Regions from separate parts of the Sphaerisporangium siamense genome, predicted to be linked through region 1. Evidence: predicted binding sites of a transcription regulator. Region 1 holds the regulator's gene; the other holds the start of a gene.
The links. The regulator LexA, encoded in region 1, represses DNA repair genes until DNA is damaged. The targets are predictions, from matches to a motif close to TCGAACANNTGTTCGA.

Region 1 (14,562 bases):
ACCAGGTGGGCGAGCTGTTCGCGCATGACCGCGGGCCCGCCGACGGGGCGGTGCAACACCCCCTCGTCGATCAGCGCCGTGATGACCGGGCCGTCGTCGCGGGACAGCACGGCCTGGCGGAGCATGCGGGCCGACAGGCGCTGCTCGATCTCCGTTTCCGTGGCCCCGGGCAGGCGGGAGAGCACCCGGCGCGCGTAGCTCTCGGTCTGCAGCATGCCGGGGACGAGCATGGGCGCCCAGAACCGCAGGGCGGTGGCACGCCGTTCCTCGACCGCCCAGTCGCGGAAGTGGGCGGGGACCGGGGGCGGGGGCGGCCAGACCTCGGCGTACAGGCGGGTCACCACGCCGTCCAGGCCGAACGCCTCGTCACACCGCTCGGCGAAGCGCTCGGAAGGGCGGAACTTGGAGGTCTCGACCATGGCCACCGCGCTGGTGGAGAAGCCGATCCTGCGGGCGAGCTGTTTCTGCGTGAGCCGCGCCGCGAGACGGTGGCGGCGCAGCTCGTAGGCGAAACGCGCGCGCGGCGACTCGGACGGGTCGATGTCGATCATTCTGGTCATGAGGCTCCCTCGCAGACACCCGGCCAGACCTGACTCACCGGCGCGGCGCCGACGACGGAGTCATTCTGTGGTCAAGGGAACACCAAGCGTAACGGCACCGGCACCGGCCCGGGAAGGGGAACGGCGACGGCCGCGGCCGCGCGCGCCCGGCGGACGGGGGCTGCAAGCCGTTGATAAGAAGACGTCAACCTCGCGGAGAAATGGTGTGCCCAGGGACACCGGCACCTCGCAGAGGAAGGAGCCGTCGATGAGGCGCATCAGAATCGCCCGTCCGCGCACGAACCGCCGCACCGAGACGGCGGCGTCCCTGGACCTGAGGTCCCCGTCGGGACGCCCCCTGCCCTACTAGCGGCCATCCGCGATCTTTACGATGGTCTTACGATCACATCTGTAGACATCTATATAACGAATGCGTCACGGCGGGGGGTTCGATGAAGAGGCTGGCGGCGGTACCCGCTTACGTACCACGGCACAAGGTGCGCGACATCCGTTCCGCGCACCGCCGCAAGCCGTCCTCCGAGTCCGCGACCGATTCCACGATCGTTCACCTGCAGGCGTACACGGGCCGCAACGTGATCCGTTTCCCCCGCCCGGGGGGCACGACGCCCGCCGCCTGAACGGGCGCCGGGCCCGGCCGGCCCCTCAGTCGTCGCAGAGGCAGAAGGGGTGGCCCGCCGGGTCGAGGTAGACGGTGAAGTCCCGTCCCGGCTGGTGGGAGTGCTGGACCGCGCCCAGGGCGACCACCTGGGCGCCGGACTTCTCGCGGTCGTCCACGACCAGGTCCAGGTGCATCTGCTGAGGGTGGTCGGACGACGGCCACACCGGCGCCCTGAAGTCCTCGGCGTGCTGGAAGGACAGCTTGTAGTCCCCGCCTCCGCTGATGGTGACCCAGTCGGGCCGGTCGTCCACGACCTTCCACCCGAGCACGGCCGAGTAGAAGGCGGCCAGCGCCTGGGGGTCCGGACAGTCCAGGACGACGGCGTACATACGTGCGATCTCGCTCATGGGCACTCCCTTCGGTCGATGGCGACACTACCAAACTGCGATCGCCGGTCACCTCGGCGACTGCCGGGCGGGGTGAGCCCGGCGCGAACGCATGAGCCTTATCCGTGCCGGAGACGTCCAAACGGCCGACGCCGCCGCGCCTGCCGTCGTACGGGCGCAAAAGCGCTTCGGGTCGCGGAGCACCTCCAAGCTTCGGCACAATGTTCGATATGGCCCGACGCACCACCACGCCCCCGCCGGAAGACTTCGAGGAACGCATCGTCGACATCGACGTGGCGACCGAGATGCGCACGAGCTACCTCGAGTACGCCTACTCGGTGATCTACCAGCGCGCGCTCCCCGACGCCCGTGACGGCCTCAAGCCGGTCCAACGCCGCATCCTCTACTCGATGAGCGAGATGGGCCTGCGGCCCGAGCGCGGGCACGTGAAGTCCTCGCGCGTCGTCGGCGACGTGATGGGCAAGCTGCACCCCCACGGCGACAGCGCCATCTACGACGCGCTGGTGCGCATGGCCCAGCCGTTCTCGATGCGGCTGCCGCTGGTGGACGGGCACGGCAACTTCGGCTCCCCCGACGATCTCCCCGCCGCCATGCGGTACACCGAGGCGCGCCTGGCCCCCGCGGCCATGCTGATGGTGCAGTCCATCGACGAGGACACCGTCGACTTCAAGCCGAACTACGACGGCCAGGAGACCGAGCCGACGGTCCTGCCGAGCGCCTTCCCCAACCTCCTGGTGAACGGCGCCTCCGGCATCGCGGTCGGCATGGCGACCAACATGGCGCCGCACAACCTCGTCGAGGTCATCGCCGCCGCCCGCCACCTGATCAAGAACCCGGGCGCCACGCTCGACGAGCTGATGCGCTTCGTCCCCGGGCCCGACCTGCCGACCGGCGGCACGATCATCGGGCTCTCCGGCGTCCGCGACGCCTACCAGACCGGCCGCGGCACCTTCCGCATGCGCGCCAAGGCCACCGTCGAGCAGGTCACCCCCCGGCGCAAGGGCATCGTCGTCACCGAGCTGCCCTTCAACGTCGGGCCCGAGCGGGTCATCACCAAGATCAAGGAGCTGGTGACCTCCAAGAGGTTGTCCGGCATCTCCGACCTGAAGGACCTCACCGACCGGCACAAGGGCCTGCGCCTGGTCATCGAGGTCAAGAACGGCTTCCACCCCGAGGCCGTGCTCGCCGAGCTCTACCGCCTGACTCCCATGGAGGAGACGTTCGGCATCAACAACGTGGCGCTGGTCGACGGCCAGCCCCGCACGCTCGGCCTGCGCGAGCTGCTCCAGGTCTACGTCGACCACCGCATCGACGTCGTGCGCCGCAGGTCCGCCCACCGGCTGCGCAAGCGCGAGGAGCGCCTCCACCTGGTGGACGGCCTCATCGTCGCGCTGCTCAACATCGACGAGGTCATCCAGGTCATTCGCTCCTCCGAGGACTCCGCTGAGGCGCGCGCCCGCCTCATGGAGATCTTCGACCTGTCCGAGACCCAGGCCGTCTACATCCTCGACACCCCGCTGCGCCGCCTCACCCGGTACGACAAGCTGGAGCTGGACCGCGAGCGTCAGACGTTGAACGACGAGATCGCCGAGCTCGCCGCCATCCTGTCCTCCGAGGACAAGCTGCGCCGGGTCGTGTCCGGCGAGCTGGCCGACGTCGCCAAGACCTACGGCGCCCCGCGCCGCACCGTCCTGCTGGAGGACGGCGCGAGCGTCGCGACCGCGGCGGCCATGCCGCTGGAGGTCGCCGACGACCCGTGCCTGGTGCTGCTGTCCTCCACCGGCCTGCTCGCCCGCACCGGCGACGCCGTCCCGCTCGGCACCGGCGAGGAACGCTCGGCTCACGATGTGCTGGTCGCGGTCGTGCGCTCGACGGTCAGAGGCGAGGTCGGCGTGATCACCTCCGCCGGGCGCGCCATCCGCGTCTCGGTGCTCGACCTGCCCGCGCTGCCGTCCACGGCCGCTCCCCCGTCCCTGTCCGGCGGCCATCCGGTGAGCGAGTACGTCACGCTCAACCCCGGCGAGCACGTCGTGGGCCTCGGCTCCCTCGACCCCCAAGGGCTCGGGCTGGCGCTCGGCACCGCACACGGCATGGTCAAGCGCGTCGTGCCCGAGTACCCCGTGAACCGCGACGACTTCGAGGTCATCGGCCTCAAGCCCGGCGACAGCGTGGTCGGCGCCGTCGAGGTCACCTCCGAGGACCATGACCTGGTGTTCATCTCCTCCGACGCCCAGGTGCTGCGCTTCCCGGCGTCCTCGGTGCGCCCGCAGGGGCGGCCCGCCGGGGGCATGGCCGGCATCCGCCTCGCCGACGGCGCCAAGGTCATCTGGTACGGGGTGGTCGATCCCTCCCGCGAGTCCCGCGTGGTCACCATCGCCGGGTCGGCCTCGGCGCTGCCCGGCACCGGCATGGGCGGCGGCAAGGTGTCGGACTACGCCGACTTCCCGCCCAAGGGCAGGGCCACCGGCGGCGTCCGCGCCCAGCGCTTCCTCAAGGGCGAGGACGTCCTGGTGCTGGCCTGGGCGGGCCCCGCGCCGGTCAAGGCCGTGTCCTCGACGGGCAAGCCGGTGGAGCTGCCGTCCGAGCTCGGACGCCGCGACGGCTCGGGCGTGCGGGTCGCGCCGGACATCGCCGCGATCGGCGGGGCGCTCGGCAGCGGCCCCGCCCTCGCTCCCCCGTCTCCGGCCGGGCCGGACGCCCCGGACGAGGAGTAGCCCGGCCGGGCCCCGGGCTCCCGGATGACCGCCCCGGCGCGCCCGGGGCCGTCACGAGGACGTGGCGGCCCGGCGCAGCGCCTCGGAGGTGAACGCTGCGGGGTAGGGCGAGCGCGCGAGCGCAACGTCCGCCGTCATCTCGCCGGCGGCCACGGCCCGGCACAGGTCCGCGATCTCGGCGAGCTCATCGCGCTGCCGGGTCACGAACGCGGCGTCCACCGGCTCGCCGTGCCCGGGCACCACCGTGCGTGCCCCGAGGTCCAGCAGCCGGTCCACCGCGGCGGGCCAGGCCGCCGGGTGGGAGTCGTCGAACGAGGGCGGCGCGCCCTGCTCGACGAGGTCGCCGGCGAAGAGCACGCCCGCGTCCGGCACGTGCGCCACCAGGTCGTGGCCGGTGTGGCCGGGGCCGGGGTGCAGGAGCCGCACGGCACGGCCGCCGAGGTCGATCTCGGCGGCGGCGTCGACGAGCTGGTCCGGCGGCACGATGCGCGCGGTCTCGACGCGGGCCGCGGCCTCGGGGTCGCCCTGCGCGCGGTAGTACGCCGCCCAGGTCGTCCGCTGGTCTTGCGCTCCGCCGGCCAGCTCGGCCCGGCAGCCCGGGTGCGCCCACACCGTGGCTCCGTCGAACGCCGCCGTGCCGAAGGCGTGGTCGAAGTGGGCGTGGGTCAGCACGACCGACCACGGCAGTCCGGTCAGCTCGCGGACGGCCGCCGCGAACTCGGCGCCCTGCCGTTCGTCGGCGCCGGTGTCGACCACCAGGCAGGCGCGCTCGCCGGCGACCAGGCCGAGCGACAGGTCCAGCTCGGTGTGACGGCGCACCCAGACATGGTCGGCGACCTCGACCCAGCGGCCCACCGGCCTCACCTCCCCCCCGGCGACGGCCCCAGTGTAGTGATCGCCGTGCCCGTCCTGACGGCCACGCCCGCCGAACTCGCGGACCTGCACGCCAAGGCCGGGGCCGACGAGGAGCTGATCACCGTCGGCTTCAACGAGGTGGCCCGGCGCGCCAGGGACTACGACGTCTATCTCGCCGACCTGGCCGCCACGCCCGGCGACGAGGTCGAGTTCGTCGCCGTCGGGGTGTTCGGGCCGCGTGGCCGCGTCACCGCGCTGACCAGGCGGCTCCCTCTGCACGAATGACGTCGCGGGCCGCTGCGGCCGGACAGGCGGGACACCGGCCGGCCGCACCCCTTCTGCGCCACTCAGGGAAGGGCGGAAGGCACGCCTACCGCGCGGCCTCCGGGACGCAGACCGTCAGCGCACCGGGCACGACGCGCGCCTCCAGCCGGTCGACCGGCTCGCGGTCACCGCCGTCCAGCTCGTACATGAGCGGCGCGCCGAACTCGGCCGTCACCTCCCTGGCCCGGGTGATCCGGACGAACGGCGACTCGTCGCTGCGCCCCGCGGTCATGCGGCCCAGCACGCGCGCCCACTGGATGGGCCCCTGCGCCGTGGAGACGCCGACCTCCAGCCAGCCGTCGTCGGGGCGGGCGTCGTCGAAGGCGCGGATGCCGCCGGTGATCGTGCCGATGTTGCCGAGCAGCAGGCAGCTCCCCTTGCCCTCGAACCAGGTGACGCCGTCCACCTTGACCGTCATCGGCACCAGCGGCCCGCCGACGTGCCGCACCGCGGCGCTCACGTACGCCAGGCGCCCGAGCCGGCCCTTGCTGCCGCCGTCGGCGTCGGCGATCATCTCGGCCTCGAAGCCCGCGCCGGCCATGACCGCGAAGTGCTCGCCGTTCAGCTTGCCCAGGTCCAGCTTCCTGCGCCGGCCCTGGAACCCGAGGCGCACGGCCTCCTCAAGGTCGATGGGAATGCCGAGGTCCCGGGCGAAAAGGTTCGCCGTGCCGGCCGGGAGGATCGCCATCGGGACCCCCGAGCCGGCCATCACGTCGGAACAGCGCTGCACCATGCCGTCGCCGCCCCAGACGAACACCAGATCGGCGCCCTTCTTCAGCGCCTTCGCGACCCGCTTGGGCGCCTTCTTGGACTTGGGCACCTCGTACCAGAGCAACTCGCCGACGTCCTGCTCGCTGATCAGCACGCGCAGACGGTCCAGCCCGGCGCCGAGCGTCTTCTTCTTGTGAGCGATGACCGCGACCGTAGGTGACATGACGCCTGGACTACCCAGGAAAACGCCCTTCACCGGTCGCGGAGCGCGCGGGGGCGGCGGACCTTCGGCCCGCCGCCCCCACCCGGTTTCCGGCCGGAGCCGGGACACCGCGCTCAGCTGCAGCCGCTGGTGCTGCCGCAGCCCTCGCAGACGTAGCAGCTTCCCGCGGGACGCATCTTGGTGCCGCAGGTCAGGCACAGCGGGGCGTCCGCCGTACGGCCCTGGTGGCTCTCCAGGGCCGGGGCCGCGCCGTTTTCGCGCGCGGTCGGCACGGCGGCCGGGGCCGGCGCGGCCGGCTTCTCCTCGATGGGGGCCGACTGCGCCAGCTCCGCCGTGTCGATGATGACCTCCTGGACCGCGCCCGGGTCCTCCCCGCGCTGCTGGGCGGCGCGCTCGGCAGCCGAGAAGACCCCGAGGGCCGCCCGCTCGGCGTACGGAAGGTGGTCGAGCGCCAGGCGGCGGAAGATGTAGTCGACGACCGAGGCGGCCATGCGGACGTCCGGGTCGTCGGTCATGCCGGCCGGCTCGAACCGCATGTTGATGAACTTGCTGACGAAGGTGTCCAGCGGGACGCCGTGCTGCAGGCCCACCGAGATCGCCACCGAGAACGCGTCCATGACCCCCGCGAGGGTGGACCCCTGCTTGGACATCTTCAGGAAGACCTCGCCGAGGCCGTCGTCGGGGTAGGACGAGGCGGTCATGTACCCCTTGGCGCCGGCGACCGTGAAGCGGGTCGTGGTGCTCGGACGCTGGTTCGGCAGGCGGCGGCGCTGCGGCCGCGGCACCTCGACGACCTGGACGACGGGCTCGGCGGCCTTCGCCTCTGCCGCGTCCTTGACGTCCTTGACGTTCTTGGCGTCGTCGCCCTTCTTGGCGAGCGAGAGCGGCTGGCCGACCTTGCAGTTGTCGCGGTAGACCGCGAGGGCCTTCAGACCGAGCCGCCAGCCTTCGAGGTAGACCTGCTCGATGTCCTCGACGGTGGCCGACTCGGGCAGGTTCACGGTCTTGGAGATGGCGCCCGACAGGAACGGCTGGGTGGCGGCCATCATGCGGACGTGGCCCATCGGCGCGATGGCGCGCTCGCCCATGGCGCAGTCGAACACCTCGTAGTGTTCGGCCCGCAGGCCGGGGGCGTCCATCACGTGGCCGTGCTCGGCGATGTACTCGACGATGGCCTCGACCTGCTCGGGCTGGTAGCCGAGCTTGCGCAGCGCGCGGGGGATGGTCTGGTTGACGATCTGCATCGACCCGCCGCCGACGAGCTTCTTGAACTTGACCAGGCCGAGGTCGGGCTCGATGCCGGTGGTGTCGCAGTCCATCATGAGCCCGATGGTGCCGGTGGGCGCGAGCAGCGAGGCCTGGGCGTTGCGGTAGCCGTTCTTCTCGCCGAGACGCAGGCATTCCTGCCACTGGCGGGTGGCCTCGGCCAGGATCGGCTTGTCCAGGGTGTCCATGCCGCGCAGGCCGTCGTTGGCGGCGGAGTGCTTGCGCATGACGCGCTTGTGGGCCTCGGCGTTGCGCTTGTAGCCGTCGTAGGGGCCGACGATCGCGGCGAGCTCGGCGCTGCGGCGGTAGGACGCGCCCGTCATCAGGCTCGTGATCGCCGCGGCGGCGGCGCGCCCGCCCTCGGAGTCGTAGGCGTGGCCGGTGGCCATCAGCAGGGCGCCGAGGTTGGCGTAGCCGATGCCGAGCTGGCGGTAGGCGCGCGTGGTCTCGGCGATCTTGTCGGTGGGGAAGTCGGCGAAGGTGATCGAGATGTCCATCGCGGTGATGATCAGCTCGGTCGTCTTGACGAAGCCCTCGACGTCGAAGGTGTCGTCCTCGCGCAGGAACTTGAGCAGGTTGATGCTCGCCAGGTTGCAGGAGGAGTTGTCCAGGTGGACGTACTCCGAGCACGGGTTGGAGGCGGTGATGCGCCCGGTCTCCGGGCAGGTGTGCCAGTCGTTGATGGTGTCGTCGTACTGCACGCCGGGGTCGGCGCACTCCCATGCAGCCTGGGCCATCTTGCGGAACAGCGCCTTGGCGTCGACCCGCTCGATCACCTCGCCGCTCAGCCGGGCGCGCAGCCCGAAGCTTTCGCCCCCCTCCACGGCGCGCATGAACTCGTCGGAGACGCGCACGGAGTTGTTGGCGTTCTGGTACTGGACGGACACGATGTCCTTGCCGCCGAGGTCCATGTCGAAGCCGGCGTCGCGCAGGGCGCGGATCTTGTCCTCTTCGCGGGCCTTGGTCTCGATGAACTCCTCGATGTCGGGGTGGTCGACGTCGAGGACGACCATCTTGGCCGCCCGGCGGGTGGCCCCGCCCGACTTGATGGTGCCCGCGGAGGCGTCGGCGCCGCGCATGAACGACACCGGGCCGCTGGCGGTGCCTCCACTGGACAGGAGCTCCTTGCTGGAGCGGATGCGGGAGAGGTTGACCCCCGACCCGGACCCGCCCTTGAAGATGATGCCCTCCTCCTTGTACCACTCCAGGATGGACTCCATCTGGTCGTCCACGGCGAGGATGAAGCACGCCGAGACCTGCTGCGGGGAGGCGGTGCCGACGTTGAACCAGACCGGCGAGTTGAAGCTGAAGATCTGGTGGATCAGCGCGTGCTTCAGCTCGTGGTCGAAGATCTCGGCGTCCTCCTCGGTGGCGAAGTAGCCGTTCTCGCGGCCGGTGCGCGTGTAGACGCCCACGACCCGGTCGACGAGCTGGCGCAGGCCGGTCTCGCGCTGCGGGGTGCCCACGGCCCCGCGGAAGTACTTCGTGGTGACGATGTTGGCGGCGTTGACCGACCAGAAGTCGGGGAACTCGACGTCCCGCTGCTCGAAGTTGATCGAGCCGTCCCGCCAGTTGGTCATGACGACGTCACGGCGCTCCCAGCGCACCTGGTCGTACGGGTGCACGCCGGGCGTGGTGTGGATGCGCCTGACCTTCAGGCCCTTGGAGGCCCGCTTGCCCCCGCGCCCCACTGAACCGCTCACCGTCTCCGTCATGATCTTTCCCCTTCCGGGACCCCGTGGAGCCCTAATGTCGGAACACATCCGCGCGCCGCGCACATCCCCCGGCGCCGGCGCCCGGCGAGTTCGTCGGCGTGCGACGGCCTTCGGACTCCCCGGGCGTGTTGGTCGTGTCTGAAGTGGTCAGTCTTGGTCCGCGCCCCGCGAGGCGCGCAGTTGCTCGATCTCTTCCTCGAAGTCGGCGAGGGTCTCGAAGCCGCGGTAGACGGAGGCGAACCGCAGGTAGGCGACCTCGTCGAGCTCGCGCAGCGGCCCGAGGATCGCCAGGCCGACCTGGTGGGAGGGGATCTCGGCCGAACCCGTCGCGCGGATGCTCTCCTCGACGCGCTGCCCGAGCTGCGCGAGGGAGTCCTCGCCGACGGGACGGCCCTGGCAGGCGCGGCGCACCCCGGCGATGACCTTGTCCCGGGAGAACGCCTCGGTCACGCCGCTGCGTTTGCTCACCATCAGCAACACCGTCTCCTGGGTGGTGAACCGGCGCCCGCATTGGGAGCACGTGCGGCGCCGCCTGATCGCCGCGCCGTCCTCGGTCGACCGGCTGTCGATCACCCTGGTGTCTGGATGACGACAGAATGGGCAATGCACGTGTCGCCTCCCTTTTCTCGCGATTCCCCACCGGTTACCCGGCCGGACCCCCGTGAATGCGGCCCCCCGGAGGGTCGATCCCGGGGAAAATCCGCCCCATGTTTCCGTATTCGCCCCACGCTCGCGAGCCCATTCCGGATTAACCGAAATAGGCATGCGCGCGCACTGCGGGTGCTCACAGTGCGCCCACGGAAACACAACCTATGGGCAACCGACAACGGTGTAACTACTAGATGTTGTGGTCCAACCGTAGGAGGGCCGCACCATGAACGCAAGTCGGCGGGGCCCCGGATCGCGAACCCCCCGCCGATCAGGGGGAACGGCCCCCGCCCCGGCGTGTCGCGCCCGTGCGGGGCCTCCGGCGCCGCGCCCGGCCCCGGAGCGCCCGAGAAGGGACGCATCAGACCGAGATCGCTCATGTGATCGACTTTCCCGCCTCACCAGCGTAAGATCGCGAAAGTCGAACACGATATCGATCGAACTCCCGTACGATGTCATGCGCCGACCGGCGACCACGTTCGGATTATCTCGAACAGTTGTTTGATGACGATCTTGAACGGCGTTATTGTCGCTGTGTGCGACATCGGGAACACGGACGGGCAGCCGGCCGGGCGGGCATGGCGTTGAGGTGGCGGCGCGTCCGAGGGTGCCCGGCGAGGAGGAGTTGACTATGAACGAGCAAGACGAGAGCGGCGCGGTCGTCACCGACCTCGCGGTGCGCAGGCGTGACTCCCTGGGCCTCACCCCGAGGCAGCGCAAGATCCTTGAGGTGATCCGCGATTCGGTGCAGCAGCGCGGCTATCCGCCGTCGATGCGCGAGATCGGCGAGGCGGTCCAGCTGACCAGCACCTCCAGTGTCTCCCACCAGCTCACCGCGCTGCAGCGCAAGGGCTACCTGCGCCGTGACCCGCACCGTCCGCGCGCGCTGGAGGTCCGCCTGCCCGGGGAGCCCGCGCTCTGGGTCGACCCGGTCGGCCCCGGCGAGGAGGAGCCTTTGGTGACCCGCCCCACGGCCGCGTTCGTGCCGCTGGTGGGCCGCATCGCCGCCGGTGGCCCCATCCTGGCCGAGGAGCGCGTCGAGGACGTCTTCGCGCTGCCCAAGCAGCTCGTGGGCGAGGGCACGCTGTTCCTGCTCCAGGTCTCCGGTGACTCCATGATCGACGCCGCCATCGCCGACGGCGACTGGGTGGTCGTGCGTCAGCAGCCGGTGGCCGACAACGGCGACATCGTCGCGGCCATGATCGACGGCGAGGCCACCGTGAAGACCTTCAAGCGCAAGGACGGCCACGTCTGGCTGGTCCCGCACAACCCCAACTACGACCCGATCCCCGGCGACGAGGCCACCGTCCTCGGCAAGGTGACCGCGGTCCTGCGCAAGCTCTGACCGGGCGAGCGGCGCCGCATCCGGCCGCTCGCCGGCGCCCACCGCCCGGGCGCGGCGAAGCCCACGAAACCGCCTGAGCGTCCCCACGGGGAACGTTCAGGCGGTTTCGCATGCCGTCCGGCAGGCCCCCGCGGGGCTCAGGGGACGATGTTGACCAGCTTGGGCGCCCGCACGATCACCTTGCGCGGCGTCCCCGACAGGTACGGCCGCACCTTCTCGGAGGCCAGGGCCAGCTCCTGCAGCGCGGACTCCGAGATGGACGGCGAGACCTCCAGACGGTCGCGCACCTTGCCCGCCACCTGCACGACGCAGGTGACCGACTCCTGGACCAGCAGCGCCGGGTCGGCGGCGGGCCAGCCCGCCCGCGCGATCGTCGGGCCGTGGCCGAGCCGCTCCCAGCCCTCCTCGGCGGCGTACGGGGCGACCAGCGACAGCATGACGGCCAGCGTCTCGGCGGCCTCGCGCACGGCGGGGTCGGCGGCGCCGGGGCCGGAGTCGATGGCCCTGCGCGCCGCGCTGGTCAGTTCCATCATGCGGGCCACGGCCACGTTGAAGCGGGAGGACTCGACCAGGCGGGTGACCTCGTCGATCGTCCGGTGGGTGACCTTGCGCAGCTCCAGATCGCCGGAGGCGGGGTCCGCGCCGGGCGCCGAGGCCGCGCCCGCCTCGGCCACGACGCGGAACGCCCGGGCCAGGAACTTCTGCGACGCGGCCGGAGAGACGTCGGCCCAGTCGATGTCGTCCTCGGGCGGGCCGGCGAAGACCATGGTCAGCCGGACGGCGTCCACCCCGAAGTCGTCGATCTGCTCCCCCAGGTCGACGCCGTTGCCCAGGGACTTGGACATCGCCTTGCCCTGGTTGATGACCTGCCCCTGGTTGAGCAGGCGCAGGAACGGCTCGGGGAAGTCGACCATGCCCATGTCGTGCAGGACCTTGGTGAAGAACCGGGCGTACAGCAGGTGGAGCACGGCGTGCTCCACGCCGCCGACGTACTGGTCCACCGGGCCCCAGCGCCGGACGCGCTCGACGTCGAAGGGGCCGTCCTCGTAGCCGGGCGAGCAGTACCGCAGGAAGTACCACGAGGAGTCGACGAAGGTGTCCATGGTGTCGGTGTCGCGCCGCGCGGGGCCGCCGCACTTGGGGCAGTCCACCTCGACCCAGTCGGCGGCCCCGGCCAGCGGCGAGACGCCCTTGGGCGCCAGGGCCTCGCCGCGCAGGTCGGGCAGCGTGACCGGCAACTGGTCGTCGGGGACGGGGACCTCGCCGCAGTCGGGGCAGTGGATGATCGGGATGGGCGTGCCCCAGAAGCGCTGGCGCGACAGCAGCCAGTCGCGCAGCCGGAAGTTGACGGCGGCGGCGCCCGTGCCGCGTTCCTGGAGGATCTGGACGATGCGGGCGATGGCCTCGACCTTGGACAGGCCGTCCAGGGGCCCGGAGTTGACCAGGGTGCCCTCGCCTGGGGTGGCGGCGCCGGTCTCGGCGGGGTCGGGCAGGCCGGTCTCGACGACGACCCGCACGGGCAGGCCGAACTTCAGGGCGAAGTCCAGGTCGCGCTGGTCGTGGGCGGGCACGGCCATGATCGCGCCGTGGCCGTAGTCGGACAGGACGTAGTCGGCGGCCCACACCGGGATGCGCTCGCCGTTGACGGGGTTGACGGCGTGGCGCCCGAGGAAGACGCCGGTCTTCTCCTTGTCGGTGGCCAGGCGCTCGATGTCGCTCAGCTTGGCGACCTCGGCCTGGTAGGCGCGCAGCGCGGGCAGCTGCTCGGGCGCGCAGATCTCTTCGGCCAGCGCCGCGTCCGCGGCGACCACGAAGAACGTGGCGCCGTACAGGGTGTCGGGGCGGGTGGTGTAGACGGTGACCGGCTCGTCGCGGCCCTCGATCTCGAAGCGGACGTCGGCGCCCTCGGAGCGGCCGATCCAGTTGCGCTGCATGGTCAGCACGCGCTCGGGCCAGCCACCCTCCAGCTGGGCCATGTCGTCCAGCAGGCGGTCGGCGTAGTCGGTGATGCGGAAGTACCACTGGGTCAGCTCGCGCCGCACGACCTCGGTGCCGCAGCGTTCGCAGCGGCCGGCGACGACCTGCTCGTTGGCCAGCACCGTCTGGTCCTTGGGGCACCAGTTGACCAGGCCGCCCTTGCGGTAGGCCAGGCCACGCTCGTAGAACCGGTTGAACAGCCACTGGTTCCAGCGGTAGTACTCCGGGTCGCTGGTGTGCAGGCGGCGCGACCAGTCGAAGGAGATGCCGTACCTCTTGAAGGAGTTGGCCTGGGTGTCGATGTTGGCGTACGTCCACTCGGCGGGGTGGGCGTCGCGCTTGATGGCCGCGTTCTCCGCGGGCAGGCCGAAGGAGTCCCAGCCGATGGGGTGCAGGACGTTGTAGCCGCGCTGGAACCAGTAGCGGGCCAGCACGTCGGCGATGGCGAAGACCTCGCCGTGCCCCATGTGGAGGTCGCCGGAGGGGTAGGGGAACATGTCGAGCAGGTATTTGCGCGGACGCTCGTCGGCGGCGTCCTCGCCCGCCCGGTACGGGTCCAGCTCTTCCCAGCGCGCCTGCCACTTCACCTGCAGCGCCTGCGGATCGTACTGCTCGTCACTCACGGCCCATGTCCCTCGGTTGACTCGGCGTGGATGGCCGGACCAATAAAGAAACCCCTCGTGTCCACGAGGGGCAGCCGCGCCGACCGGTCTTCAGCTCGGTCGCCGCGGCCCGCCAAGAAGCAGGGTCCTGCCACGCATAGCTCAAGGGTAGCGCAGCGGGCAATGCGCCTTCCTCGCGTTCGGGCCGCCCCCGCGTGGGTCAGGGGCACCCCAGAGGAAAGCTCCGGAATCTCACACAGGTACCTAAAGGTGATAGATCCGTTGTGACCTCATATGTCCCTTTAGTTTACTCTTTTCGCCGTGGCGAACTCGATCGGCCGGGAACGCGGCCCGCAATTCACGCAAGAGGGCCTGCCGATGCAGGATCCGCCGACCGATCCGACAGGGCTGCGGCTGCCTCGGGCATTCTCGCATTCTCCTGCGGACACCCCCGCACCCCATGAGATCATGCCCAGCACCCCCAATCCGGGCATGAAGTCGGGAGGTTCGCCAGCGATGGCTCCTGAGCAGACCAGCCAGTCCACGCGCCCCCCGGCGTGGCCGGAAATGCCTCCTCCCCCGCCTCCGCCCCCCGCTCCGCCCGCCCGGGAGCAGCA
Region 2 (14,562 bases), 3.0 Mb from region 1:
GGCTGCGGCGCGCTGCTCGGGGGTCAGGGGAGGAAGAGCCACGCCGGGTCACCTCGAATTTCTGTCGATGTACTCGGACGGGAGGGGAAACTAGCTGGTCTTGGGCCTTCAAGCAACGTCAAGCCCAGTTTCTCCCCCGACAAAATTGTTTTCATCACTCTTCGTGTCCGGAGAATCGCATTCCGTCGACAAAACGCGCCTGTACTGGCCGCTCTCGGGCTAGTCATCCCCGGACGGCGGATCGGCTCCGGGCTAGTCCTGGAAGGCGGTTCCCGGCCATCCGCGCGGGCCGCGGAAATGATCCGCGCGTCAGGCCTGGAGCACGCGCCGCAGGGCCGTGGCGATGCGCGCGGCGGCCGCTCCGGGGTCGGCGGAGGCGGTGATGGGACGCCCGATCACGAGAAGATCGGCCCCGTCGGCGATGGCCTGCTCGGGAGTCGCTACTCTTGCCTGGTCCTGGGTTTCGGCACCGGCGGGCCGCACCCCAGGCGTGATGAGCATGACACCGGGCCCGACCTCGGCCCGCACCGCGGCGACCTCGCGGGGCGAGCAGACCAGGGCCTGGGCGCCCGCGCCGACGGCCTCGACGGCCAGACGGCGCACGGCGTCACCGGAGGGTCCCCTGACTCCGATACGCTCCAGATCGGCCTCTGAGAGCGACGTCAGGGCCGTGACGGCGGCGACGCGGGTGTTCGGGGCGTTCTCGACGGCCGCCCGGATCATCGCGCGGCCGCCCGCGGCGTGCACGGTGAGGATGGCGGGCCTGAGCCGTGCGACGGCGCGCGCGGCCCCGGCGACGGTGTTCGGGATGTCGTGCAGCTTCAGGTCGAGGAAGACCTGCACACCGGTGGCGCCCCGCACCGAGGCGATCACGTCGGGGCCGTAACGGAGGTAGAGTTCGAGGCCGACCTTGACGGTGCTCACGTGCGGGGTGACGGCCGCGGCCCAGCGGGCCGCCGTCTCCAGGTCGGGCGCGTCCAGGGCCACGGCGATGGGTGCGGACGTCACAGAGAGGTCTCCTCAAGATCGGTTCGGTGCCGGGGTCCCGCCCCGGGCGGACGGTGGGCCAGCCCCACCGCGTCGGCGAGCCGCTCGAAGCCGCGCTCCTTGAGCAGCTCCTCCAGCTCGCGCAGGATGCGCAGGCAGGCGTAGGGGTCGTGGAACAGCGCGGTGCCCACGGCGACCACGCAGGCGCCCGCCAGGATCATCTCCAGCGCGTCGCGGCCGCTCGCCACGCCGCCCATGCCGACGATCGGCACGCCGGGCAGCGCGGCGTGCACCTGCCACAGGCAGCGCACGGCGAGGGGCCTGATGGCCGGGCCCGAGAGGCCGCCGGTGCCGGCGGCCAGCGCGGGCCGCATGGTGTCGACGTCGATGCTCATGCCCAGCGGCGTGTTGATCATGGCGAGCGCGTCGGCGCCGCCGTCCACGCAGGACCGGGCGATCGCGACGATGTCGGCGACGTCGGGGGCGAGCTTGGCGACCACGGGCACGTCGTAGCGCATGGTCGCGCGGACGGAGGAGACGACCTCCGCCGAGGCGGCGGGGTCGCGGGCGAACACCCTGCCCATGTCCTCCACGTTGGGGCAGGAGAGATTGATCTCGACCGCGGCGACGCCGGGCGCGTCCGACAGCCTGCGGGCCAGCGCGGTGTACTCGGCGACGCTGCCCCCGGCGATGGACACGACGGCGCGGGCGCCCCGGTCGACCAGTCGCGGCAGCTCGCGCTCCAGGAACGCCTCCACGCCCGGCCCCTGCAGGCCGACGCCGTTGAGCAGGCCCGAGGGCGTCTCGGCCATGCGCGGGGTGGGACGCCCGGCGCGGGGAGCCATGGTGATCGAGCGGGTGACGACCGCGCCGAGGCGTGCCAGGTCGAAGAACTGGGAGAGCTCGGCACCGGAGGCGGCGCACCCGGCGGCCGTGGTGATCGGGTTGGCCAGTTCGACGTGCGCGAGGTACGTCCGCATGTCAACTGACATTTCTGGAGTGAGCACCCCCCTCCTGCGCTCGTCCCCCGGGCGCGCCGAGGGCGTCGAAGGGGATCGTCCCGACGTCCTCGAACCGCACCCGCTCCCCGCGGAAGACCGGGCCATCCACGCACGACCGCGCCATGCGCGTGACGCCGTCGTCGCCGATGACGGGCAGCACGCAGGTCATGCAGACCCCGTACCCGCAGGCCATCGCCTCCTCGACCGACACCTGCACGGGGATGTCGAACTCGACCGCGACGGCGGTGACGCCGCGCAGCATGGACATCGGCCCGCACGCGTACACCACGTCGGCGCGCGCGTCGGCGATCACCGAGGGCAGGGCGTCGGTGACGCGGCCGCGCAGGCCGAGCGAGCCGTCCTCGGTGGTCAGGGTGATGGTCTCCCCCATGCGGCGGGCCCGCAGCGCGCCGAAGACGCGGTCGGCGGAGGCGGCGCCGAGCACGAAGTCCACCCGGCAGCCGCGCTGCTGCAGGGTGTCGGCGAGCGCGAACAGCGACGCCGAGCCGTACTCGCCGCCGACCAGCACGCACGTGCAGGGGTCGCGGGGCACGGGGAACGGCCGGCCGAGCGGGCCCACCAGGTCCAGGGTGTCCCTGGCCTTGCGCTCGGCCAGCCACGCGGTGCCCCGGCCGCGCACGGCGAAGACCAGCTCCACCGTGCCGCCGTAGTCGGGCTTGACGTCGTGCACCGAGAAGGCGCGGCGCGCGGGCATGGAGGTGTGCGGGCCGCCGACGGCCACGGAGACGAAGTGGCCGGGACGGAAGCGCTCGGCGATGCCCGGCGCCACCACGGTCAGGGCGTGGTAGGCGTCGACGCGGCGCGTCGTCAGCACCGTGCCCGTCACCTGCACCGGAGTTCCGGCCGTCTCCTTCACCTCCCGCCGCGGGGTCAGCCCCTCAGTCTCTTGGCGTGCTCCTGGAGCGACCGTACGCCCACCGACCCCGCCGCGACGGCCTGGATGCCCTGGACCGCCGCCGCGAGCCCCTGCACGGTGGTGACGCACGGGACGCCCCGCAGGACGGCGGCGGTGCGGATCTCGTAGCCGTCCAGGCGCGGCCCGGACTGGCCGGGGCTGCCGAAGGGGGTGTTCACGATAAGGTCGACCTCGCCGTCCAGGATGCGCGTGACGATCGTCGGCTCACCGTCCGTGCCGGGGCCGTCGCTCTGCTTGCGCACGATCTTGGCATGGACGCCGTTGCGGCGCAGCACCTCCGCGGTCCCCTCCGTGGCGAGGATCTCGAAGCCCAGGTCGGCGAGGGCCTTCACCGGGAAGACCATCGCGCGCTTGTCGCGGTTGGCGACCGAGACGAACGCGCGCCCCTTGGTCGGCAGCGAGCCGTAGGCCGCGGACTGCGACTTGGCGTAGGCGGTGCCGAAGACCTCGTCGATGCCCATCACCTCGCCCGTGGAGCGCATCTCGGGCCCGAGCACGATGTCCACGCCCCGGAACCTGTTGAACGGCAGCACGGCCTCCTTGACCGCGATGGGGGCGTCCAGGGGCAGCGTGCCGCCGTCGCCCTCGCGCGGCAGCATGCCCTCCTCGCGCAGGGAGGCGATGCTCGCGCCCATCATCACCCGGGCCGCGGCCTTGGCGAGCGGCACCGCCGTCGCCTTGGACACGAACGGCACCGTGCGGCTCGCGCGCGGGTTGGCCTCCAGGACGTACAGGATGTTGGCCGACAGGGCGTACTGGACGTTCAGGAGGCCGCGCACGCCGACGCCGCGCGCGATGGCCTCGGTGGCGGCGCGGATGCGCTTGATGTCGAACCCGCCGAGCGTGATCGGCGGCAGCGCGCACGCCGAGTCGCCCGAGTGGATGCCGGCCTCCTCGATGTGCTCCATCACGCCGCCGAGGTACAGCTCCTCGCCGTCGAACAGCGCGTCCACGTCGATCTCGATGGCCTCGTCGAGGAACTTGTCGACGAGGACGGGGTGGTCGCCCGCCGCGCGGCCCATGTAGGCGCTCAGCGTGTCCTCGTCGTAGACGATCGCCATGCCGGCGCCGCCGAGGACGTAGGACGGGCGCACCAGCACCGGGTAGCCGATCTCGGCGGCGACCTCGCGCGCCTGCTCCACGGTCATGGCGGTGCCGTGCCGGGGCGCGGGCAGCGCGGCCTCGGCGAGCACCCGGCCGAACGCCCCGCGGTCCTCCGCCAGGTGGATGGACTCGGGGCTGGTGCCGACGACCGGCACGCCTGCGTCCTTGAGCGCCTGGGCGAGGCCCAGCGGCGTCTGGCCCCCGAGCTGCACGATGACGCCCGCGATGGGACCGGTCTCGCGCTCGGCGCGCACGACCTCCAGGACGTCCTCCAGCGTGAGCGGCTCGAAGTAGAGCCGGTCGGAGGTGTCGTAGTCGGTCGAGACGGTCTCGGGGTTGCAGTTGACCATCACGGTCTCGTACCCGGCGGCCGACAGCTCGAAGGAGGCGTGCACGCAGGCGTAGTCGAACTCGATGCCCTGCCCGATGCGGTTCGGCCCGCTGCCGAGGATGATCACCTTGGGCCGGTCGCCGTGCGGGACCTCGGTCTCCTCGTCGTAGGTCGAGTACAGGTAGGGGGTCTTGGCGGCGAACTCGGCGGCGCAGGTGTCCACGGTGTTGTAGACCGGGCGTACGCCGAGCGCGTCGCGCAGGGCCCTGACCTCGGGCTCGGCCAGCCCGCGGATCTCGGCGATCTGGGCGTCGGAGAAGCCGTGCCGCTTGGCCCTGGTCAGCGCGGCGGCCGTCAACTCGCCCTCGCGCAGGGCGGCGGCCTCCTCGTCGATCAGGAAGAGCTGGTCGAGGAACCACGGGTCCACGGCGGTGGCCTCGTACAGCTCCTCCAGGGTGGCGCCGGCCCGGATGGCCTGCTGCATCGTGCGCAGCCGCCCGTCGTGCGGGGTGCGGCACGCGTCGAGCAGCCTGCTCCTGTCCTCGGGGCCGCCGGGCTCTCCGGCCCAGGAGAAGGACGACTCCTTCTTCTCCAGCGACCTGAGGGCCTTCTGGAGCGCCTCGGGGAAGGACCTGCCGATGGCCATGGCCTCGCCCACCGACTTCATGTGGGTGGTGAGGGTGCGGTCGGCGCCGGCGAACTTCTCGAACGCGAACCGCGGGACCTTCACCACCACGTAGTCCAGCGAGGGCTCGAAGGAGGCCGGGGTCTCGCGGGTGATGTCGTTGGGGATCTCGTCCAGGGTGTAGCCGATGGCGAGCTTCGCGGCGATCTTGGCGATCGGGAAGCCGGTGGCCTTGGAGGCCAGGGCGCTGGACCGCGACACCCGGGGGTTCATCTCGATGACGATCATGCGCCCGGTGCGGGGGTCCACGGCGAACTGGATGTTGCAGCCGCCGGTGTCGACGCCGACCTCGCGGATGACGGCGATGGCGACGTCGCGCATGTTCTGGTACTCGCGGTCGGTCAGCGTCATGGCCGGGGCCACGGTGACGCTGTCGCCGGTGTGCACGCCCATCGGGTCGATGTTCTCGATGGAGCAGACGATGACGACGTTGTCGGCCCGGTCGCGCATGACCTCCAGCTCGTACTCCTTCCAGCCGAGGATCGACTCCTCCAGGAGCACCTCGGTGGTCGGCGAGGCGTCGAGCCCGGCCCCGGCGATGCGGTGCAGGTCCTCCTCGTCGTAGGCGAAGCCCGAGCCGGCGCCGCCCATGGTGAAGCTCGGCCGCACGACCACCGGGTAGCCCAGGGTGTCCGCGGCGGCGAGGCACTCCTCCAGCGTGTGGCAGATCGCCGACCGCGCGGACTCGGCGTTCAGCCCGTGCTCCTCGGCGACCTTGGCGACGATGCCCTTGAACAGCTCGCGGTTCTCTCCGGCCTGGATCGCCGCGATGTCGGCGCCGATGAGCTCGACGCCGTAGCGCTTGAGCACGCCCGCCTCGTACAGGGCGACCGCGGTGTTGAGCGCGGTCTGGCCGCCGAGGGTGGGCAGCAGGGCGTCGGGGCGCTCCTTGGCGATGATCTGCTCGACGATGCCCGGGGTGATCGGCTCGACGTAGGTGGCGTCGGCGAACTCGGGGTCGGTCATGATCGTCGCGGGGTTGCTGTTGACGAGGATCACGCGGTAGCCCTCGGCGCGCAGCACCCGGCAGGCCTGCGTGCCGGAGTAGTCGAACTCGCAGGCCTGCCCGATCACGATGGGCCCCGAGCCGATCACCATGATCGACGAGATGTCGGTGCGCTTAGCCATTGCGCCGCTCCTCCCCCTTCGTGCCCGTGGCGCCGCCCGCCATCAGGGCGCAGAACTCGTCGAACAGGCCCGCGGCGTCGTGCGGGCCCGCGGCGGCCTCGGGGTGGTACTGCACGCTGAACGCCGGGTAGTCGAGCAGGCGCAGCCCCTCGACGCAGTCGTCGTTGAGGTTGACGTGGCTGACCTCGCCGCGCCCGTACGGGGTGTCGAACGGGCCCTCCAGCGGCGCCTGGACGGCGAAACCGTGGTTGTGGGCGGAGATGTCCACCTTGCCGGTCCGGCGGTCCTGGACGGGCTGGTTGACGCCCCGGTGGCCGTAGCGGAGCTTGTAGGTGCCGAGGCCGAGCGCCCGGCCCAGGATCTGGTTGCCGAAGCAGATGCCGAACACCGGCCTGCGGGCCTCCAGCACCCCGGTGAGGGTCTCCACCGCGTAGTCCGCGGCGGCGGGGTCGCCGGGGCCGTTGGACAGGAACACCCCGTCGGGGTCGACGGCCAGCACGTCGGCCGCGGTCGCGGTGGCGGGCAGCACGTGCACCTCGCAGCCGCGCTCGGCCATGCGGTACGGCGTCATCGCCTTGATGCCGAGGTCGATCGCCGCGACCGTGAACCTCTTGACGCCGTGGGCGGGCACGACGTACGGCGCCGCCGTGGAGACCTCCTTGGCCAGGTCGGCGCCGACCATCGAGGGGCTCGTGCGCACGCGCTCGGCCAGTTCCTCGACCGGGGCCGTGGGCGCGGTGAACACGCCGGCGCGCATCGCGCCGCGCTCGCGCAGGTGGCGGGTGAGCGCGCGGGTGCCGGGCATGGCGATGCCGACCACGCCCTGGCGGCGCAACTCGTCGTCCAGGGAGCGGCGCGAACGCCAGTTGGAGGCGACGCGCGCCGGCTCGCGCACGACGTACCCGGCCACCCAGACGCGCGAGGACTCCGGGTCCTCGTCGTTGACGCCGGTGTTGCCGATGTGCGGGGCGGTCATCGCCACGATCTGGCGGTGGTAGGACGGGTCGGTCAAGGTCTCCTGGTATCCGGTCATGCCCGTGGCGAAGACCATCTCGCCGAAGGTCTCCCCCTCGGCGCCGTAGGAGGTGCCATGGAAGGCGCGGCCGTCCTCCAGCACGAGGACCGCCGGGGTGGGGCGCGTCACCTGGTCTTCCCTTCTACGTGGACGGGACGGGTCACGGGGGTCGTCACGTCAGTTTCCCTTCGAGGACGGTGGGGCGGCCGCGCAGGAACGTCGCGACGACTGCGCCCGGCAGCGTCATGCCCACATAGGGCGTGTTACGGCTCTTGGAGGCGAAGGCGCCCGGGTCGACGTCCCGGCGCGCGGAGGGGTCCACCAAGGTGAGGTTGGCGGTGGCCCCCGCCTCCAGGGGCCCGCCGTGGCCGGACAGGCGGCCGATGCGGGCGGGGCGGGCGGACATGCGGTCGGCGACGCCGGCCCAGTCCAGCAGCCCGGTCTCGACCATCGCCTCCTGGACGACGGACAGGGCGGTCTCCAGACCGATCATGCCCATGGCCGCCGCCGGCCACTCGGTCTCCTTGTCCTCGACCGGGTGGGGGGCGTGGTCGGTGGCCACGCAGTCGATCGTGCCGTCGGCCAGCGCCAGCCGCAGCGCCCGGACGTCGGCCTCGGTGCGCAGCGGCGGGTTCACCTTGTAGATGGGGTTGTAGGGCCCGGCGGGCGAGGACTCGGCGCGCGCGTCGGTGAGCAGCAGGTGGTGCGGGGTCACCTCGGCGGTGACGTCCCAGCCCTTCGACTTGGCCCAGCGGATGATCTCGACGGAGCCGGCCGTGGAGACGTGGCAGACGTGCAGGCGGGAGCCGACGTGCGCGGCCAGCAGGCAGTCGCGCGCGATGATCGCCTCCTCGGCGACGGCGGGCCAGCCGGTCAGGCCGAGACGGCCCGACACCGCGCCCTCGTTCATCTGCGCGCCCTCGGTCAGGCGGGGCTCCTGCGCGTGCTGGGCCACCACGCCGTCGAACGCCTTGACGTACTCCAGGGCGCGCCGCATGAGCACCGCGTCCGAGACGCACACGCCGTCGTCGGAGAAGACCCGCACGCGGGCCGCGCTGTCGGCCATCGCGCCGAGCTCGGCGAGCTGGCGGCCCGCCAGGCCCGCGGTCACCGCGCCGACCGGCCGCACGTCGCAGTGGCCGGCCTCCTGGCCGAGCCGCCAGACCTGCTCCACCACGCCCGCGGTGTCGGCGACCGGCGAGGTGTTGGCCATCGCGTGCACGGCCGTGAACCCGCCGAGCGCGGCGGCCGCCGTGCCCGACTCGACGGTCTCGGCGTCCTCGCGGCCCGGCTCGCGCAGGTGGGTGTGCAGGTCCACCAGGCCGGGCAGCGCGACCAGCCCGTCGGCGTCGACGACCGTCGCGCCCGCCGCGTCCAGCCGGCCGGGCGCGCCGATCTCGGCGATCCGGCCGTCGTCGAGCAGCACGTCGCGCGGGTCGCCCCCGAGAACACGGGCGCCCCTGAGAAGGTAGGTCACTGGTTTCCCCCGATCGCGGGCTCGGAGCCGGACAGAAGCAGATACAGCACGGCCATGCGGACGGTCACGCCGTTGGTGACCTGCTCGACGATCGTGGAGCGCTCGCCGTCGGCGACCTCCGCGGCGATCTCCATGCCGCGGTTCATCGGGCCGGGGTGCATCACGATCGCCCCCACGGGCATGCGCGCCATGCGCTCGGGGTCCAGGCCGTAGCGGCGGCTGTACTCCCGGGCGGAGGGGAAGTAGGAGGCGTTCATGCGCTCGTGCTGGACGCGCAGCATCATCACCACGTCGGACTTGGGCAGCACCGCGTCGAAGTCGTAGGAGACCTCGCACGGCCAGTCGCCCATGGACACCGGCAGCAGCGTGGGCGGGGCCACGAGGGTGACCTCGGCGCCGAGGGTGTGCAGCAGGTGGACGTTGGAGCGCGCCACCCGGCTGTGCAGGACGTCCCCGACGATCGTGACCCGGCGGCCGTCCAGGTCGCCGAGGCGGCGGCGCATGGTGAACGCGTCGAGCAGCGCCTGCGTCGGGTGCTCATGGGTGCCGTCGCCGGCGTTGACCACGCTGCCGTCCACCCAGGTGGCCAGGCGGTGCGGCGCCCCGGAGGCGCCGTGCCGCACCACCACGGCGTCGGCGCCCATCGCCTGCAGGGTGAGGGCCGTGTCCTTCAGGCTCTCGCCCTTGGACACGCTGGACCCCTTGGCCGAGAAGTTGATGACGTCGGCGGACAGGCGCTTGGCGGCGGCCTCGAAGGAGATGCGGGTGCGCGTGGAGTCCTCGAAGAAGAGGTTCACCACCGTGCGCCCGCGCAGAGTGGGCAGCTTCTTGATCGAACGGCCCGAGACCTCGGCGAGTTCCTCGGCGGTGTCGAGGATGAGCAGGGCGTCCTCGCGCGACAGGTCGGTGGTGGACAGCAGATGGCGCTTCATCGCTGGCCTCCCCTCAGCAGGACGGCGTCCCGCTGGTCGGTCTCGGTGAGACACACCCGCACCGTCTCGGCGCGGGAGGTCGGGAGGTTCTTGCCGACGTAGTCGGCGCGGATGGGCAGCTCGCGGTGGCCGCGGTCGACCAGCACCGCCAGGCGGACCGCCCTCGGACGGCCGAGGTCGTTCAGCGCGTCGAGCGCCGCGCGCACGGTGCGGCCGGAGAACAGGACGTCGTCCACCAGGACGACGATGCGGCCGTCCACCCCCTCTTTGGGGAGGTCGGTGCGGCCGAGCGCCCGCGCGGGCCTGAGCCGCAGGTCGTCGCGGTACATGGTGACGTCGAGGGAGCCGAAGGCCACCGGGCGGCCCTCGACCTGCTCGATGCGGTCGGCGAGCCTGCGCGCCAGGAAGGTGCCGCGGGTGGGGATGCCGAGCAGGAGAAGGTTCTCGGGGCCCTTGGCCCGTTCGAGGATCTCGTGGGCGATGCGGGTGAGGGCCCGGTTGATGTCAGGGGCCTCCAGCACCGCGCGCTCGCCGTCGCGCGGGGAGGTCTCGTCGTGCGCCGGGGCCTGTGCCCGCGCGTCTTCCCCGCCGTCGTCGTACCCGGCGTCGTGGCCGTGGTCGCGAACTTCGGCGCGTACGTCGTCGTGCGCCTGATTCCGGGCGCCGTTCATGGAGGTCACCGCCTTTCCCGCCTCACAGGACGGGGTTAAAGGAACTGGTGCACTCACGTTAGCAGCCCGCCCGAGAACGCCCCGAACCGGTTCGCCCCACTCGACCTGGGCGGATACCCTTCCGCTGACCTGCGGGGGAACGGCCGCCGCTCCAGTCGCGCGGGCGGGCCGGGGCTCGGCCGCGGCGCACGGGGGTGCCTTATCGGACGGGACGCCGGGCGCGCGCGGACGTTCCGTGAACCCGTGGCCGACGGATACGGAAGGGACCGGAGCCACGTTCACGGCCGCGCAGATCAGCACCCGACCGGACAGGATTCGGCATCTTTTTTCCAATCAGCTTGACCAATCACGCCCACACCTTTACCGTCACTGTCCGTAACCACACCTCGCGACGTACTCGGGTAAACCGCGACGCTCCGGTCACCGATGGTGCCTGTCCCGGGTCCCAGACCCGAGCGCCGCCACAACCGTCGCGAGGCGCACAATAAGTGAGAACGTTCATAGAAAGCCGGGGGCCTAACAATGCCGTCTGACTACGCCAAGTCGCTGGGCGCGCGACTCCGCGCCATCCGCACCCAGCAGGGGCTATCACTGCACGGGGTCGAAGAGAAGTCGCGCGGCAGGTGGAAAGCCGTCGTCGTCGGCTCTTACGAGCGCGGCGACCGCGCCGTGACCGTGCAGAAGCTCGCCGAGCTCGCTGATTTCTACGGTGTGCCCGTCTCCGAGCTGCTGCCCGGAGGGTCCGCGCCCGCTCCTCTTGGCCCTACGCCCAAACTGGTGATCGACCTGGAGCGCCTCGCCCAGTTGCCCAAGGAGAAGGCCGGGGCCCTCGCCCGTTACGCGGCCACGATCCAGAGCCAGCGTGGCGACTACAACGGCAAGGTGCTGTCGATCCGCCAGGAAGATCTGCGCTCGCTCGCGGTCATCTACGACAAGTCCCCGAACGAGCTGACCGAAGAGCTCATCACCTGGGGCGTGCTGGACGCGGAGGCGCGCCGCGCGGTCGAATCGTTCTGACGACCGTTCTTCCCCGGGACCGTACGGTCGCCACGCCGTACGGTCACCGCCCTGAGCAGTCCGGTCACGCCCCTGAACGGGCCCGTCCGGTCATGGCCCCCTGAGCGCCCTGCCCGACCCCCCGAGCCCTCCCAGGACCACGCCCGCCTGAGCATCCCAGCCGTTCTCAGGACCGCGCCGGCCCGCGGAGCGATGACGACCCGGGGACCACGACGGCCGTCAGGCCCGTCGGCTTCCCGGCCGGTCGCGCCGGTGGCACGGGACTCTGCCCTCACGGCGTCGGCGACCCGAACGAAACACGCACCGTCGTGTGCGGCGAGGATCCCGGGGCGATCCCTCCCGCACACGACGCTCCGCGCACTCACCGCGTCGGCACGCCTGTGAGCCCGGCGACCCGGGGACGGATGGTGATAAGGCCCGCAGGCCACGCATCGGCCGGGCGAGTCGCCAGAACGCCGCACATCGGCCCGGCAGAGCCGGTGGATCGCACATAGGCCAGGTAAGGCCGACGGATCGGGCATCGGCCGGGTGAAACCGGTAAATCGCGCATCAGCCGGTTGAGCAGCCATAAGATGGCGCATCGGCCAGGTAGAGCGGGTGCGACACGCGTCGGCTCGGTGGCGCGCCGGTGCGTCTCGCCTGGGCAGGTTGGATCGACCACCCGGCGGGATCGTGGCACACGGCAGGGTGGGATCGGCGACCCGGGGGCGGGTGTGGGCCGACGGCGCGATGAGGGCGCTGGGCGGGGTGGGTCAGCCGGCCATCGGGGTGTTCACCGGGATGGTGGCCTGGCCGGGGACGCCGAGGATGTCCTCGACGACGGCCACGAAGGTGCGGGCCTCGGCGAGCAACTCGTCGGACTCCGGGGCCGACACCACGCGCACCATGCCGGCCTCGGCCATGGCCCGCTTGCGCGCCGTCTCGGCGAAGTAGGCCGCCCACTGCGCCAGCTTGGGCTCGGCCTCCGGTAACAACTCCCACGCGCTGCGCAACCGGCGTCTTCGCCCGTCCATGGGCCGCGGGAGCGCCGCGAGGATCGCGGCCGCCGCGCGCAGCGCCGCGAGGTGGGCCGAGACGTACCCCTCGGCGGGGGTGCGGGACGCCGCCGAGTCGGCCAGGCACGCGTGCGCGTCGGCGAGGTGCGCGCGCACCGTCTGGGAGACCCGGGGACCTTCTCCGGACTGTCGAGTCATGCCAACCCTCCTTGGGTCATGGCCTCGGCGGTGACCGCCGGTGATAACACCGTCGCAGATGCCACCGACAATTCCGATGGTCTGCTGGTAGGGGTCACGTGGCAGGCTCGTCCCTCGCTCTCTCGGCCCGGCTCGCCGCCCGGGGCCGGACGAGGAGCTTCCCCTCTCCCCGTCCGGCCGTCGCGTCTCGCCGGCGGGGCCGCCGCCATGGACGGCGGCCCGCCGGAGGTGAGGGCAGGCCGCGAGTCCCGCCCCCACTGTGTCGAACATAAATTCGATGATGAGCGATGTCAAGCATCTCACGAACAAAGGTTCGATCATGGCGTCAACCTGCGCCCGAGCACGGGCCTCTGACACGAAACCGCACGTGACGGCGGGTGGCGCCCAGGGACGAGGGGCGGGAGAAGGGGCTGGATCCTGGGGCCGGACATGACGAAGGCCGCGGCGTCGTGACGCGCGCGGCCTTCGAACAGAGCAACCGGATCAGCGCCGGAACTTGCCCCTCACGTGGACGGGCACCCCGGTGCCGAGCATCGAGGGCAGGGCCTGCGCGACGTGCATCGGCAGGCGCACGCACCCGTGGGAGGCGGGGTAGAGCGGCACCGAGAGCGCGCCGTGCAGCGCGATGCCGCCGTTGAAGAAGATCGGGTTGTAGAGCTGCCCGAGGTAGGACTTGTGCCAGCCCGAACGCCGCCACGTGGTCTTGTAGTCGCCGGTCGGGGTCCTGGCGTCGCCGCAGAACTTCTGCACCTTGCCCTGCCAGGTCGCCGTCTCGCAGTAGGGGATGCCGCTGCCCGAGGAGACGTGGGTGATCAACCGCACCTGACCGGACCGGTACAGGACGGCGATCTGCCGGGTGAGGTCGACCTCGACCCGGTCGGGCTTGCCCCGCGGCACGAGCACCCGCGGCGGCCTCGGGTCCTCCAGGGCCCGCCAGGTGCGCGAGGTGATCGTGCTCGTGGGCGTGATGCCCTGGACCTTCTGGAACGCCCAGACGGCGGACTGTGTGGTGCCTCCGTACCGTGCGTCGATCTTGCCGGGCGCGTAGCCGAGCTCCCGCAGGCGGCTCTGCAACTGCTTGACGGCGGCGCCCTTGGCGCCGATCTTCAGCCGGACGTTCGGCGCCGTGAACGGCGCGACCGCGACCTCCCGGCCGACCGGCGTCGCGTGGATCTCGACCGTCGCGCCCCGGGCGCCGGCTCCCCCTGCCGGCGCCGCGTAGTGGATTCCCGTCCCGAGGCCCGAGACGAGCACGGCTCCCGCGGTCAGCACCGCCGCGGCGGCGAGCCGCCTACCAACCCCCATGTCAAAACTCCCCTTCGGTAACGCCATGTACAGATCACGGACATTAGCGCAAGGATCAAGCTCACCCACCGTGAGTCACGGAGATGTAATCAATGGCTCAACCGGGTCAACATGCTTAGAGTGGTCCGGTGCCAGAAAAGTTGCATCCGAGCGTCCAGAAGGTGACCGTCGCTCTGCGCGAGGCCGGCGCGACCGGCGAGGTGGTCGTGCTGGAGGATGCCGCGCCCACGGCCGTGACCGCCGCCGCCCAGCTCGGCTGCGAGGTCGGGGCCATCGCCAACAGCCTGATCTTCGACGCCGACGGCGAGCCTCTGCTGGTGCTGACCAGCGGCGCGCACCGGGTGGACACGGGTTTGATCGCCCGGCTGGTGGGCGTGGCCAAGGTCAAGAGGGCCACGCCGGAGTTCGTGAAGGCGGCGACCGGGCAGACCATCGGCGGCGTGGCCCCGGTCGGGCACCCGGCGCCGATCCGCACGCTGGTGGACACCTGGCTCGGCAAGCACGAGGTGGTGTGGGCCGCGGCCGGTCACGCGCACACGGTCTTCCCGACCACGTTCGACGAGCTCGTGCGCATCACGGGCGGCAGCGCGGCCGACGTCGAGTAGGCGGGCCGGTCCCACATCGCCCTCGGCCGCCCGGTACGCCGGATTCCCTCGCCGCCCGGTACGCCGGGTTAACACCCTGAAGATCGCTCTGATCGGGTTCGGCCGTGCCTCCGCAGGGTGCTGCTAGTGTGCGACGAGTGATCGAACTGCGACGCGCCGGTGCCGCGGAGTTCA

Region 2: a site for LexA is predicted at 12,741-12,756, ahead of BJ982_RS31760 (SAV_6107 family HEPN domain-containing protein). Genes of this name have one in related genera too.

Annotation. Positions count from the first base shown of each region.
Region 1 covers NZ_JACHND010000001.1:3,993,289-4,007,850, reverse strand. Annotated here, with positions in the region: gene BJ982_RS18305 (helix-turn-helix domain-containing protein) at 1-560, opposite strand, end outside; gene BJ982_RS18300 (hypothetical protein) at 1,037-1,177, shown strand; gene BJ982_RS18295 (VOC family protein) at 1,203-1,565, opposite strand; gene BJ982_RS18290 (DNA gyrase/topoisomerase IV subunit A) at 1,775-4,279, shown strand; gene BJ982_RS18285 (MBL fold metallo-hydrolase) at 4,331-5,134, opposite strand; gene BJ982_RS18280 (DUF2000 family protein) at 5,180-5,419, shown strand; gene BJ982_RS18275 (diacylglycerol/lipid kinase family protein) at 5,505-6,392, opposite strand; gene BJ982_RS18270 (vitamin B12-dependent ribonucleotide reductase) at 6,506-9,373, opposite strand; gene nrdR (transcriptional regulator NrdR) at 9,521-9,982, opposite strand; gene lexA (transcriptional repressor LexA) at 10,653-11,366, shown strand; gene leuS (leucine--tRNA ligase) at 11,504-13,966, opposite strand; gene BJ982_RS18250 (hypothetical protein) at 14,462-14,562, shown strand, end outside.
Region 2 covers NZ_JACHND010000001.1:6,947,439-6,962,000, forward strand. Annotated here, with positions in the region: gene mihF (integration host factor, actinobacterial type) at 1-42, opposite strand, end outside; gene pyrF (orotidine-5'-phosphate decarboxylase) at 310-1,008, opposite strand; gene BJ982_RS31720 (dihydroorotate dehydrogenase) at 1,005-1,979, opposite strand; gene BJ982_RS31725 (dihydroorotate dehydrogenase electron transfer subunit) at 1,969-2,865, opposite strand; gene carB (carbamoyl-phosphate synthase large subunit) at 2,880-6,173, opposite strand; gene carA (glutamine-hydrolyzing carbamoyl-phosphate synthase small subunit) at 6,166-7,317, opposite strand; gene BJ982_RS31740 (dihydroorotase) at 7,361-8,665, opposite strand; gene BJ982_RS31745 (aspartate carbamoyltransferase catalytic subunit) at 8,662-9,597, opposite strand; gene pyrR (bifunctional pyr operon transcriptional regulator/uracil phosphoribosyltransferase PyrR) at 9,594-10,268, opposite strand; gene bldD (transcriptional regulator BldD) at 10,791-11,285, shown strand; gene BJ982_RS31760 (SAV_6107 family HEPN domain-containing protein) at 12,038-12,478, opposite strand; gene BJ982_RS31765 (L,D-transpeptidase family protein) at 12,962-13,783, opposite strand; gene BJ982_RS31770 (YbaK/EbsC family protein) at 13,912-14,388, shown strand; gene BJ982_RS31775 (GNAT family N-acetyltransferase) at 14,526-14,562, shown strand, end outside.